DNA from 4 places in the Nocardia sp. NPDC056952 genome. Region 2 is predicted to be linked to each of the others. Evidence: riboswitches for the same ligand, from Rfam matches in the RefSeq annotation. Region 2 holds a riboswitch; each other region holds the start of a gene.

Region 1 (3,743 bases), on a different contig from region 2:
CGCTCGGGCAGGCCGATGATCCACTCGAGTACCCGCATGCCACCCATCGAGCCGCCGACGACAGCGCCGAGCCGCTCGATCCCGAGCACCTCGAACAACTGCGCTTCGGCCTTTACCTGGTCACGGATGGTCAGCTCGGGAAACCGTGCGCCCCAAGGCTTTCCGTCGGAGGCGAGCGAGGACGGGCCGGTGCTGCCCTTGCAGCCGCCCAGCACGTTGGTCGCGATCACGCACCACTCGTCGGTGTCGATCGGCGCGCCGGGCCCGACCATGCCCTCCCACCAGCCGGGCGCCCCGTCGGGCCCACCGACGACATGGGAGTCGCCGGTGAGCGCGTGTTCGACGAGCACCACATTGTCCAGCGTGGGCGAGAGCTCGCCCCAGCGTTGCACCGCCAGCCGCACATCGGGGACGACGGCGCCGTTCTCCAGCGCCACATCCCCGATGGCGACCACGCCGACGCGCCCGTCCGGCGGTGGCAGCAGGGCCACCCCGGTTCCGGGTCGGGCGATCGGCGATTCGGTGCTCACAGTCACGTCGTCGCCGCCGCGAACCCGGCCCGCAGATCGGCCAGAATGTCGTCGATTCCCTCGATGCCCACCGCGAGCCTGACCAGGCCGGGAGTGACGCCGGCCGCCAGCTGCTCGTCGGGCGTCAACTGCGAGTGCGTGGTCGACGCCGGGTGAATCACGAGTGAACGCACATCACCGATGTTAGCTACATGGCTGTGCAGGCTGAGCGCGTCCACGAACTTCTTGCCCGCATCGACACCGCCGGCCAGCTCGAAGGCCACGATCGCGCCCGCGCCCTTGGGCGCCAGCTCCTTGGCTCGCGCGTGCCAGGGCGAGGACTCGAGGCCCGCGTAGAACACCGCGTCGACGCCCGGCTGCTCGGCGACGAACTTCGCGACCGCCTCGGCATTGCTGACATGCCGTTCGACCCGCAGGCTCAGCGTCTCGATGCCCTGGGCGATGAGGAACGCGTTGAACGGCGAGACCGCGGCACCCAGATCGCGCAGCAACTGCACGCGAGCCTTCAGCGCGAACGCGGGCGCGCCCAGATCGGCGAACACCGCACCGTGGTAGCTGGGGTCGGGCTCGGTGAAGCCGGGGAAGCGCGCGTTGCCGTCGGCGTCGCGCACGGTCCAGTCGAAGGTGCCGCCGTCGACGATCACGCCCGCCACGGCCGCACCGTGACCACCCAGGTACTTCGTCGCCGAATGCACGACGATGTCGGCGCCGTGGGCCAGCGGCTGGATCAGGTAGGGGGTCGCGACGGTGTTGTCCACGATCAGTGGAAGGCCGTTCGCGTGCGCGACACCGGCGATACCGGGAATGTCGAACACCGCGCTGCTCGGGTTGGCGATGGTCTCGCCGTAGAACGCCTTGGTGTTCGGCTGGATCGCGGCTTCCCACTGCGCGAGGTCATCGGGATCCTCGACGAACGAGACCGTGATGCCCAGCTTGGGCAGCGAGTAGTGGAAGAGGTTGTAGGTGCCGCCGTAGAGGTGCGGGCTGGACACGATGTGGTCGCCCGCGCTCGCCAGGTTCAGGATCGCGTAGGTCTCCGCGGCCTGGCCCGAGGCCAGCAGCAGCGCCGCGACGCCACCTTCGAGCGCGGCCACGCGCTGCTCCACCGCGTCCTGGGTGGGGTTCATGATCCGGGTGTAGATGTTGCCCGGCTCGGCGAGACCGAACAGCGCGGCGGCGTGATCGGTGTCGCGGAAGGTGTAGGAGGTGGTCTGGTAGATCGGCAGGGCCCGCGCGTTGGTGCTCGCGTCGGGGGCCTGGCCCGCGTGGACCTGCTTGGTCTCGAAGGACCAGTTCTCGGGCAGAGAAGAGTCAGTCATGTCGTGCTCCAAATGGGTGTCAGCCGGGGGATCTCGTCAACTGGGTCGGATCGACTGGCAACAACACATGGGGGCCTCCTGCAGTGCGCGCTTGCTCTCGACTTTCGAGAGCCCGGTCATCACCCGGAGCACCCCACCGCAGCTGGAGGGTTGCCGACCAGCGAGCCGGGGCTTGGCGCTGGTACTCATGACCTTGCCGTCATGTTAACCGGAGATCTCCCGCGGGCGGAAACTTCCCCCGCATTTCCCGCCGAAGATCACTCGTTGGACGGTGTGCCGAAGCCTGGCGTGTCGTCCACCGGTGCGCCGCAGACCTGCCGTAAGCCGTGGTAGGCGCGCAGCACGGCGTCCCGAGTGACCCGGACAGCTACCGCCGGTGACCCGCTCAGCAAGGCTTGTTCGGTGTCGGCGACGGAGAGGTGGCACAGCATCTGCCAGATCCCGGCCACCAGCTTCACCGTGAAGTCGTCCGGTGACGTGCCCATCCGTTGCGCGAGCTCGGTGCACACCGCGACGTTCTTCTTCTCCGCGTATTCCAGCGCGCGGGCGTTGACCGACTGGCTGGTGCGCATGATGCGCTGCATCTGCAGGAATTGGCGGATGAACCGGATGCCGTCCGCGTCCGCCTCGGCCTGGACCACCGTCAGGTAGGCGCCACACAGTGCCTGGAGTTCGTTGCCGGTGTTCGGCTGGGAGCGCAGCGCGACGGCGACGGAGACCCCGAAGTCGTCGATCGGGGCCAGCACGATGTCTTCCTTGAGCGCGAAGTACCGGTTGACGGTGCGCGGGGACACATCGGCACCCGCGGCGATCTGCTCGACCGTCGTCGCGTCGAACCCTTGGCTGTCGCACAGGTCGAGTCCGACCGCCACGATCGCGGCCTTGGTCTGGAGCTTCTTGCGCTCGCGCAGGCCCAGCGGCGCGCCGGCAGCCGGTTCGGTCGTCCGGTCGGCGCTGATCGGAGTGGTCGAGTCCAGCATTCCCTCAGCCTACCGTGTCGGCGGCTCTATCTGTCCAAGTAGGCCAATTGGCGCATTCAGACATTTTTCTCTTGACGCCAATTGTCTTGCAGTGCCAGGATTGACCCACGCCAATCGAGCGACGAGGAGTCCTGGTGACCGGCACCGAGATAATGACGAAACATGTTGATCAACAACAGAATTCGATGCGGTGGTGGGCGTTGGTCGTGCTCTCCGCCGCCCAGTTGATGGTGGTGCTCGACGCCACCGTGATCACGATCGCCCTGCCCTATGCCCAGCGCGACCTGGGGATCAGCGACGGCGACAAGCAGTGGGCGCTCACCGCGTACACGCTCATCTTCGGCGGCCTACTGCTGCTCGGCGGACGGATGGCCGACTACCTGGGCCGCCGCCGGATCTTCCTGGTCGGCCTGGTCGGCTTCGCTGCCGCCTCGGCGCTGGCCGGGCTCGCGCAGACCGGCCCGCAGTTGTTCATCGGCCGAGGTCTACAGGGTGCGTTCGCCGCGCTGCTCGCCCCCGCGGCTTTGTCGCTGCTGTCGGTGATCTTCACCGATGTGCAGGAGCGGGCCCGCGCGTTCGCGGTCTTCGCCGGCATCACCGCCGGTGGCATCGCGTTCGGGCTGATCGTCGGCGGCGCGCTCACCGAGTTCGCGTCGTGGCGATGGACGCTGCTGATGAACACGCCGATCGCGCTCATCGCGGTAGCCGGTGCGGTGGCGGTGATCGCGCGCGATATCCCGGTGCCGAGAACCGGCGGCTACGACCTGCCCGGCGCCGTCACCGTGACATTCGGCTTGGTGTCGATCGTCTACGGATTCAGTCGCGCCGCCGAACACGGTTGGCTGGCGGGCAGCACGCTCGGCCTGCTCGGGGCGGGCTTCGCGTTGCTCATCGCGTTCGTCTTCATCGAGGCG
Region 2 (3,743 bases):
TCGGACTTCATCAACGCGTCGGCGGCGTAGATACCGGCCGGTCCCGCACCCACGATCGCAATGCGAAGTGGGCGAGTCGCTGCACTCTGTTCGGTCATTTCTACGCGCACCCTTTGGTCGAGAACTGATTTGACGGCGTCAACTTAGCTTAGGCTAAGTCGGCATGCCGACTTACTGGCAGCTGCCGAGTTGCGGCAGCAGGCCGCAATCACGTGTGATTCTAGCTGCGACGCTGATGGCTTCGTGGGGCGCGGTGTAGCTGCCCGCACGGTTGCTTTTTCCCCTGTCAGGATTACAGCTTGACATCGTCCCGTCCCTGAAGGACCGGGGTCCCCACCCTCGCGGGTCGGGTTTTCTGCTTCACCGACGACTGCCCGCCCGGAGGGTTCCGTTGAGGTCTCACACCATCTCCACAGACTGTCACCGCCAGCCCGGCGGCCAAAAGATTCTTCGCGGCGTTCACATCCCGATCATGTCGGACACCGCAACTGCACACCCACTCACGCACCTCGAGAGGCATCTTGTTGCGCAAGACACCACACGACGAGCACAGCTTCGACGAGGGGTACCAGCGATCGATCGCAACTACTTTGCGGCCGTACCAATCGGCCTTGTACTCCAGCATCGACCGAAACTCCGACCACGACGCGTCCGAGATCGCTCGCGCGAGCGAGTGATTGCGGATCATGTTGCGGACGGTCAAATCCTCGATCACGAGCGTTTGGTTCTCACGCACGAGCCGAGTAGTGATCTTGTGCAGGTAGTCGCGTCTGCGGTCGGCGATGCGAGCGTGGACGCGAGCGACTTTGCGCCGAGCCTTGGCCCGGTTCGCCGAGCCCTCCTCCTTGTGGGACAGGCTGCGCTGAGCTTTCGCCAACCGGGCACGGTCGGCGCGTTCGTGGCGCGGGTTGGCGATCTTCTCGCCGGTCGACAGGGTGAGCAAATGGGTCAGCCCGGCGTCGATCCCGACCGCCTGACCCGTGCGAGGGAGTGGCTCGACCGTGGGATCCTCGCACAGCAAGGACACGAACCAGCGACGGGCCGCGTCTCGCGACACCGTCACCGTGGAGGGATCGCCGGGCAGCTCGCGCGACCAGACGATGGCGAGCGGTTCGCTCATCTTCGCCAAAGTCAGCTCCCCGTCACGCCACCGGAACCCCGACCGGGTGTACTCCGCGCTGGCCCTGGACTTCTTACGGGACTTGAAGCGTGGGTATTTGGCCCGCTTGTCCCAGAAGTTGGCGAATGCCGTTTGCAGGTGACGCAACGACTGTTGCAACGGCACCGACGACACCGCACTCAGATAGGCGAGGTCTTCGCTGCGTTTCCATTCGGTCAGCATCGCCGACGTGGTGTTGTAGTTGACCCGCTCGCCCCGCTGCCACGCCACGGTCCGGGTCTCGAGTGCGAGGTTGTATACCTTGCGCACGCAACCGAAGGTCCGTTCCAACTCAGCGGCTTGCTCCGGGGTCGGGTGAAACCGGTACTTGAAAGCCCGCTTCACAACCTCGCCCACGCCTTACAAATTAGCATGCTTATCTGTAACCTGACTATCCCGAAAGGAGGAGTAGCGCTGTGCGCGTCAGGCTTCAACTTGCCGTGCTCGTGGCCGGTCATAGAGGACCGGTTTTTGCGCTACGACACCCCATGAACGAGGAGCAAACAGGCTCGGATGACCAGCCCGTAGTGGTGGATCAGACCGACAAGCGTTCCATCGTCCCGTTCGTCGCGGCCGCGGTGATCGCGATCATCGTGCTCATCGGCATCGTGGCGGGTGGACTGCTCTCACCCGCTGAGAAAAATGTCACAGAGGCCGACCGTCTCGCGGCCGCTGTCACCAACTATATCGACGCGCGCTCGCGCAGCGACCTCCGTCCGCCGACGGGCGTGGCCTGCCCCGGCTTCAGCGAAGAGACCTCCGGCCTCGGCGAACAGCTCGGTGGCCCGAAATCCACTGTCACGATCGACGGCAAGGGTTTCGAGAACGCCACCGTCAACGGTGACCGCGCCAAAATCGACGCGGCGCTCGTGGTCAACGGCAACCCGGCGGCGAGCAACTGGAAACTGACCCGCGTGGACAGCGCGTGGCTGGTGTGCTCGTTCTGAATCGTTTGACACGATGACCGGTGCCGAGGCAATCTCAGATCGCAAGGTCATGAGTGCCAGCGTCAAGCCCCGGCTCGCTGGTCGGCAACCCTCCTCCGCGGTGGGGTGCTCCGGGTGACGACCTGGCCGTGTGTTCGGGGATTTCCGGCACGGCAAGAGCGGATTCACGCAGGAGGATCGACATGACTTACGCCGGCGACATCACCCCTGAGAAGGCGTGGGAGCTGCTCACCGAGCACCCCGGCGCCGTGCTGGTCGACGTGCGCACCGAGGGCGAGTGGGCACACATCGGCATCCCCGACACCAGCTCCATCGAACGCCCGGCCCATTTCATCGAATGGGTCGACGGCACCGGCACGCGCAACCCGGAGTTCGGAGTGCAGCTCGAGAAGGCACTCGCCGGTCGCCCCGACGACGCACCCGTGGTGTTCCTGTGTCGCTCCGGCCAGCGTTCCGCGCATGCGGCGAACCTGGCGACGGCGGCGGGCGTGGCGCCGTCCTACAACGTGCTCGACGGTTTCGAAGGTGGTCCCGACGCGTTCGGTCAGCGCGGCAGCACCGGTTGGCGCGCTGTCGGCCTGCCGTGGCGTCAGGCATAAGGAGAAAAGCATGATCACCGGTGGTTCGTTCGACAAGCCACTGCCCGAAGGCGTCGGTCCCGGCACGCTCGGCGTGCGTGGCGGCCTGCGCCGTTCCGGCTTCGACGAGACCTCCGAGGCGCTGTATCTGACCTCGGGTTTCGTCTATGAGAGCGCCGAGGCCGCCGAGGCCGCGTTCACCGGCGACGTCGAGCACTTCGTCTACTCGCGCTTCGGCAACCCGACCGTGGCCATGTTCGAGGAGCGCATCCGCCTGCTCGACGGCGCCGAGGCGGCCTTCGCGACCGCGTCCGGCATGTCGGCGGTGTTCACCGCGCTCGGTGCCCTGCTGAAGGCGGGCGACCGTCTCGTCGCCGCCCGCAGCCTGTTCGGTTCCTGTTTCGTGGTCTGTAACGAGATCCTGCCGCGCTGGGGCATCGAAACCGTCTTCGTCGACGGTGACGACCTCGACCAGTGGGAGCAGGCCCTGTCCGTCCCCACCCAGGCCGTGTTCTTCGAGACCCCCGCCAACCCGATGCAGACCCTCGTCGATGTCCGCAAGGTCACCGAGCTCGCCCACGCCGCGGGCGCGAAGGTGGTGCTGGACAACGTCTTCGCCACCCCCCTGCTCCAGCGCGGCTTCGAACTCGGCGCCGACGTGGTGGTCTACTCCGGCACCAAACACATCGACGGCCAGGGTCGCGTCCTCGGCGGCGCCATCCTCGGCGCCCAGGACTACATCGACGGCCCCGTCAAAACCCTGATGCGCCACACCGGCCCGGCCCTGAGCCCCTTCAACGCCTGGACCTTGCTCAAGGGCCTGGAAACCATGCCGTTGCGCGTGCGCCACTCCACCGAGTCGGCCCTGCGGGTAGCCGAGTTCCTGGAGACCAAGAATTCGGTCGACTGGGTGAAATACCCCTTCCTGGAATCACATCCGCAACACGCACTGGCCAAAGAGCAGATGACCGGCGGCGGCACAGTAGTCACCTTCGCCCTCAACGGCGAAGACGGCAAGAAGCGAGCCTTCGAGGTCCTCAACCGCCTCCGCATCATCGA
Region 3 (3,743 bases), on a different contig from region 2:
ATGGCCTGGGGCACCTCGGCGGCGATCGCGTCGACCTTGGCGGCCCGCACCCTGCCCTCCTGGGCGGGGGACAGGTCGTAGGTGATCGCACCGGCCTGCACGGTGTCGGCGGCCTCGGGCTCGGCGGTGCAGCCTGCCGTCAACAGCGTGGCCGCCGCGACGATGCCGATCAGGGTGGAGAGCTTCATCAGTGTCGAAACCTGTTCGTGGGAAGGGATGTTCAGCGGACGCGGGACAGGAACGCCTGCGTGCGCGGGTGTTCGGGGTGGTCGAGAACGCTGGCGGCCTCGCCCTGTTCGACGATCACGCCCTCGTCGAGGAACACGACCGTGTCGGCGACCTCGCGGGCGAAACCGATCTCGTGGGTGACGATCACCAGCGCGGTGCCGCTGTGCGCGAGATCGCGGATCACCGCGAGGACCTCGCCGACCAGCTCCGGGTCGAGTGCGGAGGTGGGTTCGTCGAACAGGATCAGCCGTGGTTTCAAGGCCAGGGCCCGCGCGATGGCCACGCGCTGCTGCTGACCACCGGACAGCCGCCGGGGATAGGCGTCGACGAAATCGGCCAGTCCTACCCGTTCCAGAAGCTGTTTCGCCTCGGCGACCACCTCGCCGCGTGGGCGCCGCTGCGCAGAGACCGGGGCGAGCGCCACATTGTCGAGCACCGTGAGATGCGGGAACAGATTGAATTGCTGGAACACGAAGCCGATGCGGCTGCGCTGGGCGCGCACCGCGTGGTCGGGCAGCGAACGCAAGATGTTGCCGCGTTGCCGGTAACCGATCAGCTCACCGTCGATGTGCACGGTGCCCGCGTCCTGCGCTTCCAGATGGTTGAGCACCCGCAGCAGCGTGGACTTGCCGGAGCCGGAGGGCCCGATCACGGCGACCACCTCACCGGCGCGTACCGCCAGATCCACGCCACGCAGTACCTCGATGCCGCTGTAGGACTTGCGGATTCCGCGCGCCAGCACCGCTGCGGTCATCGGGTTGCTCCTCGGGGTGCGGCCGCACCGGCGGCGATCTCGGTGACCTTGGCGCGGACCCGCTGCCACGGTGTCGGCGGCAGCGCACGCTGCGCGCCCTTGGCGTAGTGCCGTTCGATGTAGTACTGCAGGATCGACAGCGCCGTGGTGAGCGCGATGTACCAGACGGTCGCCACCATCAGCAGCGGAACCACCCGGCCGTTGCGGCCGAAGATCACCTGCACCTGGTAGAACAGCTCGGCGATCGCCATCACCGACACGATCGAGGTGCCCTTGAACAGGCTGATCACCTCATTGGCCGCGTTCGGCAGAATCGAGCGCATCGCCTGCGGCAACACGATCGTGCGGAACTGGCGCCAGCGCGGAATCCCCAGCGCCGCCGCCGCTTCGAGCTGACCGTCGTCGACGGCGAGCAGACCCGCCCGGATCAGTTCGGCCGAATATGCCGCCTGATGCAGGGCCAGCCCGATCACCGCCGCGGTGAAACCGCTGATCACACCATTGACATCGAACTCGTAGAAGCCGGGGCCGAACGGAATGCCCACGGACAGGCGGGGATACAGGTAGGCGATGTTGAACCAGAACAGCAGCTGCACGATCAGCGGGATCGAACGGAAAGCCCAGATATAGGTCCAGGCGATCACCCGCAGCACGGGATTGTTCGACACCCGCCCGATCGCCAGCAGGGTGCCGAACACGAAACCGAGGGCAGTGCCCCACAGGGTGAGCTCGATGGTCACCCGGAGCGCGGCCAGCACCGACTTCGCGGTGAAGTACTGGGCGAAAGTGCCCCAGTCCCACCCCGGATTGGTGATCAGGCCGTGCGCGAACTGGGCCACCAGCAGCAGAGCGATCACCGCGACGACCCAGCGCCACGGGTGCCACGACCCGGCGATCCGGGGCAGGTCGCCGGCGGGCGCCTTGCCGCCGGATTCCGGATCGGCGGGGAGAGCGTCGCCGGGCGGTGCGGGCGCGGTCTCGGCGCCGGAAACGGCAGACGCGGTCATGGGAATCCTTCGGAAAACAGTGGAACGAGGCACAGTGACCTCCACCCGGCCAGCAACGGGTTCGCGATCTGGCGGCGCTCAGGCCGGACAGGTAGACAGCACGAAAATCTCCTCCATCGAACCCGGCAGAAGCACCCACACCCCGAAACGGGCGGGTTGCTGCGACGTCATCGAGCCAGGTCTCTCGGTCGCTCTGGATGGTTGCGCCCCGGTTTTGTGACCCGAGCTGAATCAGCATGTGGCACATGTGCGGTACCCACAACGGTAGAAATCAGCGTGAGCACAGAGGTTGGAACCGGGCGCGAGCACGGGCACAATTGCCCCGGTTCGGCGTGGTGGGGGACCCGCGGACCGGGGGTGAGCGGCGATCGGTGGGTTCGCTGGGAAATTGCGACGCGCCGAACGGGCGGTTACTTCACCTGTCCGGAATCCCGCATCGCAGGCGGTAGCGTCGGGGTTCTCTGCGTCGATGAGGAGTACGTCGTGATCATGCCGCGTCGTTCCACCGCACTGACCGCCCTGACGGTTTGCGCCGCTGCGTTGCTGTCGGCTGTGCCGTCGGCTGTTGCCGAACCGGCCGTGCCGGTGGCGCCCGCTGTCACTCGGGACGCACCCGGTGTCACGCCCGCCGCGGGGGCGGGGGATCTTCTCGGTGCCTATCAGAGTGTTGTCGAGACGCTGAAGGCGCTGGGTATCCAGCCGTTCCTCTACCCGACGGTGGCGGCGAACTGTACCGGTGACGGAGCGGGGCTTGTTCCGGCTGTTGCGGGGGCGGTGCCGGGGCCGTGGCCGGCCAACACACTGCCGATACCCGGGCTCGATCTGTCCGCGGTGAAATCCGGGCAGACTCTGTTCACGTTCCTGCCCTATGGGCTTGCGGCCGATACCGCGGCTACGAAGACGTCCGGGATGCAGGTGGCGTGGCTCAATGTGAGTACCGGGCGTGGGGGGATGGCCTCGATGGGGTCGATTGCCGACATTGTGCGGGCGATGGTGCCTGCTGAGGTTCCTGGTGAATTGCGGCCTCTTGCTGAGACGGCTATTCGGGACTTTCTCTTCGCCGCTATTCCTGTGGGGGGTGTGCGGGCTGTGCCTGTGGATACGGGGCGGGGGACTGTGTTGGCTGCTGTTTTCGGTACTACTGACAATGGTGGGCGGTCGTGCTTCTTCTTTCCGACGGTGGGGATCACCGAGGTGGCTTGAGGGTGGTTGCTCGACTCGGTGTCGAGCGGGTGCGCGCCTGCCCCTCACCCGCTCGGCGGCCCTGATGCGCCTGCGCCGTCGCGGAACTGCGGGTCAGGCGTGGTGGGCTATCGGGTCTTCGGGGGTTACCAGGGGGCGCTGTTTCCAGTGCAGGCGGCCGGTGCGGTGGCGGTGGTGGGAGCGGGTCCACAGGCTGAGGTAGTGGGCCACTGACAGGGGGTGGGCCACAGCTGAGGCGAGGTCAGTTCCGGTGGGGGGCTTGCGGGTTTCGATGGTGCGGGCGGTGAGGCGGCTGGTGACGGCGGCCAGGTAGCCGAGCAGGCCCGCGCGGCGGGTTCGGCCTCGGCCGAGGATCGCGGCCAGCGGGGGAATCCAGTAGGCGAGGGCGGCGAGGATTCCGATGGCTGCGCCGGTGTCGCGGCGGCCGCCGTAGGCCGACCACAGCCAGCGGGTGTAGCCGTCGGTGAGTTCGGTGGTGCCGGTATACATTCGGGTGCTCGCGGCGGGGCCCGCGGTCACCAGGGCGGTGCGATGGCCTGCTCGGCGGATGG
Region 4 (3,743 bases), on a different contig from region 2:
GGGCGTAAGTTGGGGGCGGTGGGCGATGTGCAACCTTCTGAGACCGGACTGGTCGTTCCCGATGATCTGAGCGGGATAACGGCTGAGCAGTATCGGGCCTCTATGCGGCACTATCCGGCCGGCGTCACGGTGGTGACGCTCGGAGCCGAGAGTGGACCGGTGGGGTTCACGGCCACCTCGTTCGCCTCCCTGTCGCTGGAACCGCCCCTGGTGTCGTTCAATATCGCGCACACCTCATCGAGCATCGACGCGTTGCGAGCCGCGGACTCGGTGGTGATCCATTTCCTGGGCGAACACCAACAACACCTGGCCCACCGCTTCTCGCGCACCGCCGCCGACCGCTTCACCGACCGCGCCCTCTGGACCACGCTCGACACCGGTGAACCGGTCCTGCACGGCACCCCCATCTGGCTGCGCACCACCCTCCACAAACTCATCGACCTCGGCGACCACACCCTCGCCGTAGGCCTGGTCACCCGAGTCCACGACCAAACCGAAGAGTCCCCCTCCGCGGCCCCGTTGCTCTACTACAACGGCAAATACCACCGCCCCACCGCCCTCGACACCTGATCAGAGCGTCTATGTCAGCCGATTGCCCACCAGCTACAGCTAGTGTTTGGTCCGGTGAGCGAGGCATACGACTGGTCGTGGTTGCGCGCCGGTGTTCCGGGTATCGACCTGGACATGTATTTGGCGATGCCGGAAGACCTCGCTCGGGTGATCGAGGTCAAAGACGGCCTGCTGGTGCATCGCGACTCACCTTCGCCGAATCACCTCGCCATCGCCGACGTGATCAAACAGTGCCTGCGGGAAGCGATCCGGAAACGCGCCACCGGGCAGCCCTGCCTGAAGGCCAGCGGCGAACTGGACATGCTGGTCTCGGAGGTTCCGTTCAATTTCCGCCGCCCCGACGCCATCGTGTATCGCTGTATCGAAGACCCCCGCGACAAGTGGAAGACCAAGCCCACAGCAGGGGACACCCTGTTGGTGGTCGAAGTGGTTTCACCAGCGACGGTTACCGCCGATTGTGTGGACAAGCGAGCGGAATACGCGCGCGCGATCGCCATCACTGATCCGCTCGGCGTCACCATCACCTGGGACGCCCTCGACGGGGAACGAATATCGGCCGCCGAGAGCAGGTCTCGACGGCCGACGTCCGGTGAATCTCGCCTGTGACGAGTTCAGCCGATCAGGCAGGGAGCGGCGCCTTCGGGGGAAGAGGCGCTGAGGGGACGGGTTTCGGGGGTCGGGTTCCAGTGGCCGTCGGTGGCGGCGTAGTTCCAGGTGGGCCCGTGGCTGACCAGGGTGGCTACCGCGCTGATCAAGCGGTCTACGTCGGCGGCGGTGGTGCCGAGGCCGATGCTGGCGCGGAGGGCGGCGTCGAGGCCGAGGCTCGCGAGGAGGGGGTGCGCGCAGAAGCGGCCGTCGCGGACGCCGATGGCGTGCTCGGCGGAGAGGTACGCGGCGACTTTGCCAGGGGCGACATCGGCGATCGTGAAGGCGACGATGCCCACACAGTCGGGGCTGTCGGACCAGATACCGACCAGGTCGACGCCGGGGATCGCGGACAGGCCGTCACGCAGCCGGTCGGCCAGAAAGCGCTCGTGCGCGACGAGTTCGGTGGGGTCGATGGCGGCGAGCGCATCGCAGGCGGCGGCAATAGCGGCCGCGCCCAGGACGTTCGGCGAGCCGGCTTCGTGCCGCTGCGGCGCGCACGCCCATTCGACCTCTGTCACACCGACATTGCGCACCGCACCACCACCGGCCAGGTAGGGCTCACCCTCGTCCAGCCAGTCCCGCCGGCCGACGAGCACACCCGAACCGAACGGCGCGTACAGCTTGTGCCCGGAGAAGGCGAGGTAGTCGATCCCGGTCTCGCGCAGGGAGATCCGGCGATGCGGAGCCAGCTGAGCGGCGTCGACGAGGATGCGCGCACCACACAGATGGGCGATGGTCGCGAGCCGTTCCAGCGGCAGCACCTCACCGGTGACGTTGGACGCACCGGTCACCGCCAGCAGCGCGGCAGGCTTGCTGCACAGCTCGGCGACGACACGCTGAATCGTCTCCTCGACCGTGGCGGCGGCCCGCACGACGCGACGACCGTGCTTCGCCCACGGCAGGAAGTTGGCGTGGTGCTCGATATCGAGTACCACGGTCTCCCCCGGCACGCACCCGGCCAGCAGGTTCAGCGAATCGGTGGTGTTACGCGTGAACACCACGACCTGGTCGTCGTCGGCGTCGAGGAACCGGGCAACGGACCCACGCGAAGCCTCGTAGCACTCGGTGGAGATCCGCGAGGCGTATCCCGCGCCCCGGTGCACGCTGGCGTAGAACGGCAGCAACTGCGAAATCCGGTCGGTGACCTGCTTCAACGCCGGCGCACTCGCCGCGTAGTCGAAGTTGGCGTAGGAGCTGGTGCCGCCCTGAACGAGCGGAACCTGCAGGTCGGCACCGGAAACGGCGGCGATGGCACAGGTGGGGTCGATTACAGCAGTCATGACGAAATCCCGTCGGCTCAGGGACCCGCTCCTGAAGAGGTGGCCCGCGCTTGCCGCGCCCAATTCGGACGTCAGCCTGGTCGTCACCCGGAGCACCCCACCGCGGAGGAGGGTTGCCGACCAGCAAGCCGGGGCTGAACGCTGGTACTCGTGACCTGCAACGAGAGTGACAGACGACCACCGGACCTGTCAACCACCGATCGTCGGTGCGCTCCGAGTCGACCCGGACCACCCCCGAGATCTCCCGGTTCGGCGCGGCGGCCGGGCCGTCGCGGCCGCAGCGGGAAATCGGTTGTCCACGTGCGCTTTCCCTTGTGATACTCCGGGGATGCCTGCCTTCGCCGATTTCGACCGGCGCAACTACCCCACCGTCGATGTCGCCACCGGTTACGACGGCTGGGCCGATACCTACGAGCGCACCGTGATGGACGAGATGGACGCGGCGCTGCTGGATCGGCTTCGCCGCCCGGATTGGGCGGGAGTGCGACAGGCGGTCGACCTGGGTTGCGGAACGGGGCGAACCGGCGCGTGGTTGCGCAGCCGCAGTAGCGCCGAGATCGACGGCGTCGATCTGAGCGCGGGCATGCTGGCCCGTGCCCGCGCCCGCGGTGTACACCGCACACTCACCAAGGCCGACGTGTGTGCCACCGAATTACCAAGCAGCACTTACGATCTCGTGATCTCCTCACTGATCGACGAACACCTGCCGGACCTGCTCCCGTTCTACACCGAGGCCGCGCGGCTGGCTGTCCCAGGAGCCACGTTCGCCCAGATCAGCTACCACCCACAGTTCATGATGGTCACCGGAATGCCGACGCACTACACCCCCGCTGGGGGCGATCCGATCGCGATCAGCACCCACCTGCACCTGCTGAGCGAGCACATCACCGCGGGCACCGACGCGGGCTGGGTCCTCACCGAAGCGGCCGAGGCCCTGGTCGACGACGCCTGGCTCGCGGCGAAACCCAAGTGGGCCCACCTGCGCGGCCACCCGTTCACCATGGCACTGGTCTGGACGCTCGGCGGCATAGGCGCCGCGCCGCACGCTTCGAGGCACGCCCGAAACGAAGGGAATCGCCCATGAGGGGACGTGGCGGAACTAGCATCCGACGAAGGGAATCGCTGCGCTGAGGGCTCGGCAGATCAATGTGGCGCTGCGGGTGGGGTCCGATGTCAAACCGGTACACAAGGGGTGAACTTTGCCCGTGATGGACGCCGTACGATCGAGTGAAGCGAAAATAGTCC

The links. A riboswitch is a leader RNA that binds a small molecule or an ion and turns the genes downstream of it on or off. The one in region 2 is predicted to bind S-adenosylmethionine.
Region 1: it holds a riboswitch for S-adenosylmethionine, as region 2 does, so the genes downstream of both, ACFTS5_RS25265 (bifunctional o-acetylhomoserine/o-acetylserine sulfhydrylase) here and ACFTS5_RS21400 (rhodanese-like domain-containing protein) in region 2, are expected to answer to the same signal.
Region 3: it holds a riboswitch for S-adenosylmethionine, as region 2 does, so the genes downstream of both, ACFTS5_RS28025 (amino acid ABC transporter permease) here and ACFTS5_RS21400 (rhodanese-like domain-containing protein) in region 2, are expected to answer to the same signal.
Region 4: it holds a riboswitch for S-adenosylmethionine, as region 2 does, so the genes downstream of both, ACFTS5_RS32770 (aminotransferase class V-fold PLP-dependent enzyme) here and ACFTS5_RS21400 (rhodanese-like domain-containing protein) in region 2, are expected to answer to the same signal.

Annotation. Positions count from the first base shown of each region.
Region 1 is NZ_JBHURA010000008.1:46,580-50,322, forward strand. Features, by position in the region: gene ACFTS5_RS25260 (homoserine O-acetyltransferase) at 1-536, opposite strand, end outside; gene ACFTS5_RS25265 (bifunctional o-acetylhomoserine/o-acetylserine sulfhydrylase) at 533-1,849, opposite strand; SAM riboswitch class IV at 1,932-2,042, opposite strand; gene ACFTS5_RS25270 (TetR family transcriptional regulator) at 2,107-2,829, opposite strand; gene ACFTS5_RS25275 (MFS transporter) at 2,964-3,743, shown strand, end outside.
Region 2 is NZ_JBHURA010000006.1:67,825-71,567, forward strand. Features, by position in the region: gene ACFTS5_RS21385 (FAD-dependent oxidoreductase) at 1-98, opposite strand, end outside; gene ACFTS5_RS21390 (RNA-guided endonuclease InsQ/TnpB family protein) at 293-1,504, opposite strand; gene ACFTS5_RS21395 (hypothetical protein) at 1,576-2,106, shown strand; SAM riboswitch class IV at 2,152-2,271, shown strand; gene ACFTS5_RS21400 (rhodanese-like domain-containing protein) at 2,289-2,705, shown strand; gene ACFTS5_RS21405 (O-succinylhomoserine sulfhydrylase) at 2,716-3,743, shown strand, end outside.
Region 3 is NZ_JBHURA010000010.1:145,232-148,974, forward strand. Features, by position in the region: gene ACFTS5_RS28015 (ABC transporter substrate-binding protein) at 1-188, opposite strand, end outside; gene ACFTS5_RS28020 (amino acid ABC transporter ATP-binding protein) at 221-982, opposite strand; gene ACFTS5_RS28025 (amino acid ABC transporter permease) at 979-1,989, opposite strand; SAM riboswitch class I at 2,100-2,193, opposite strand; gene ACFTS5_RS28030 (hypothetical protein) at 2,347-3,192, shown strand; gene ACFTS5_RS28035 (glycosyltransferase family 2 protein) at 3,286-3,743, opposite strand, start outside.
Region 4 is NZ_JBHURA010000016.1:70,999-74,741, reverse strand. Features, by position in the region: gene ACFTS5_RS32780 (flavin reductase family protein) at 103-570, shown strand; gene ACFTS5_RS32775 (Uma2 family endonuclease) at 625-1,176, shown strand; gene ACFTS5_RS32770 (aminotransferase class V-fold PLP-dependent enzyme) at 1,182-2,498, opposite strand; SAM riboswitch class IV at 2,540-2,654, opposite strand; gene ACFTS5_RS32765 (class I SAM-dependent DNA methyltransferase) at 2,827-3,582, shown strand.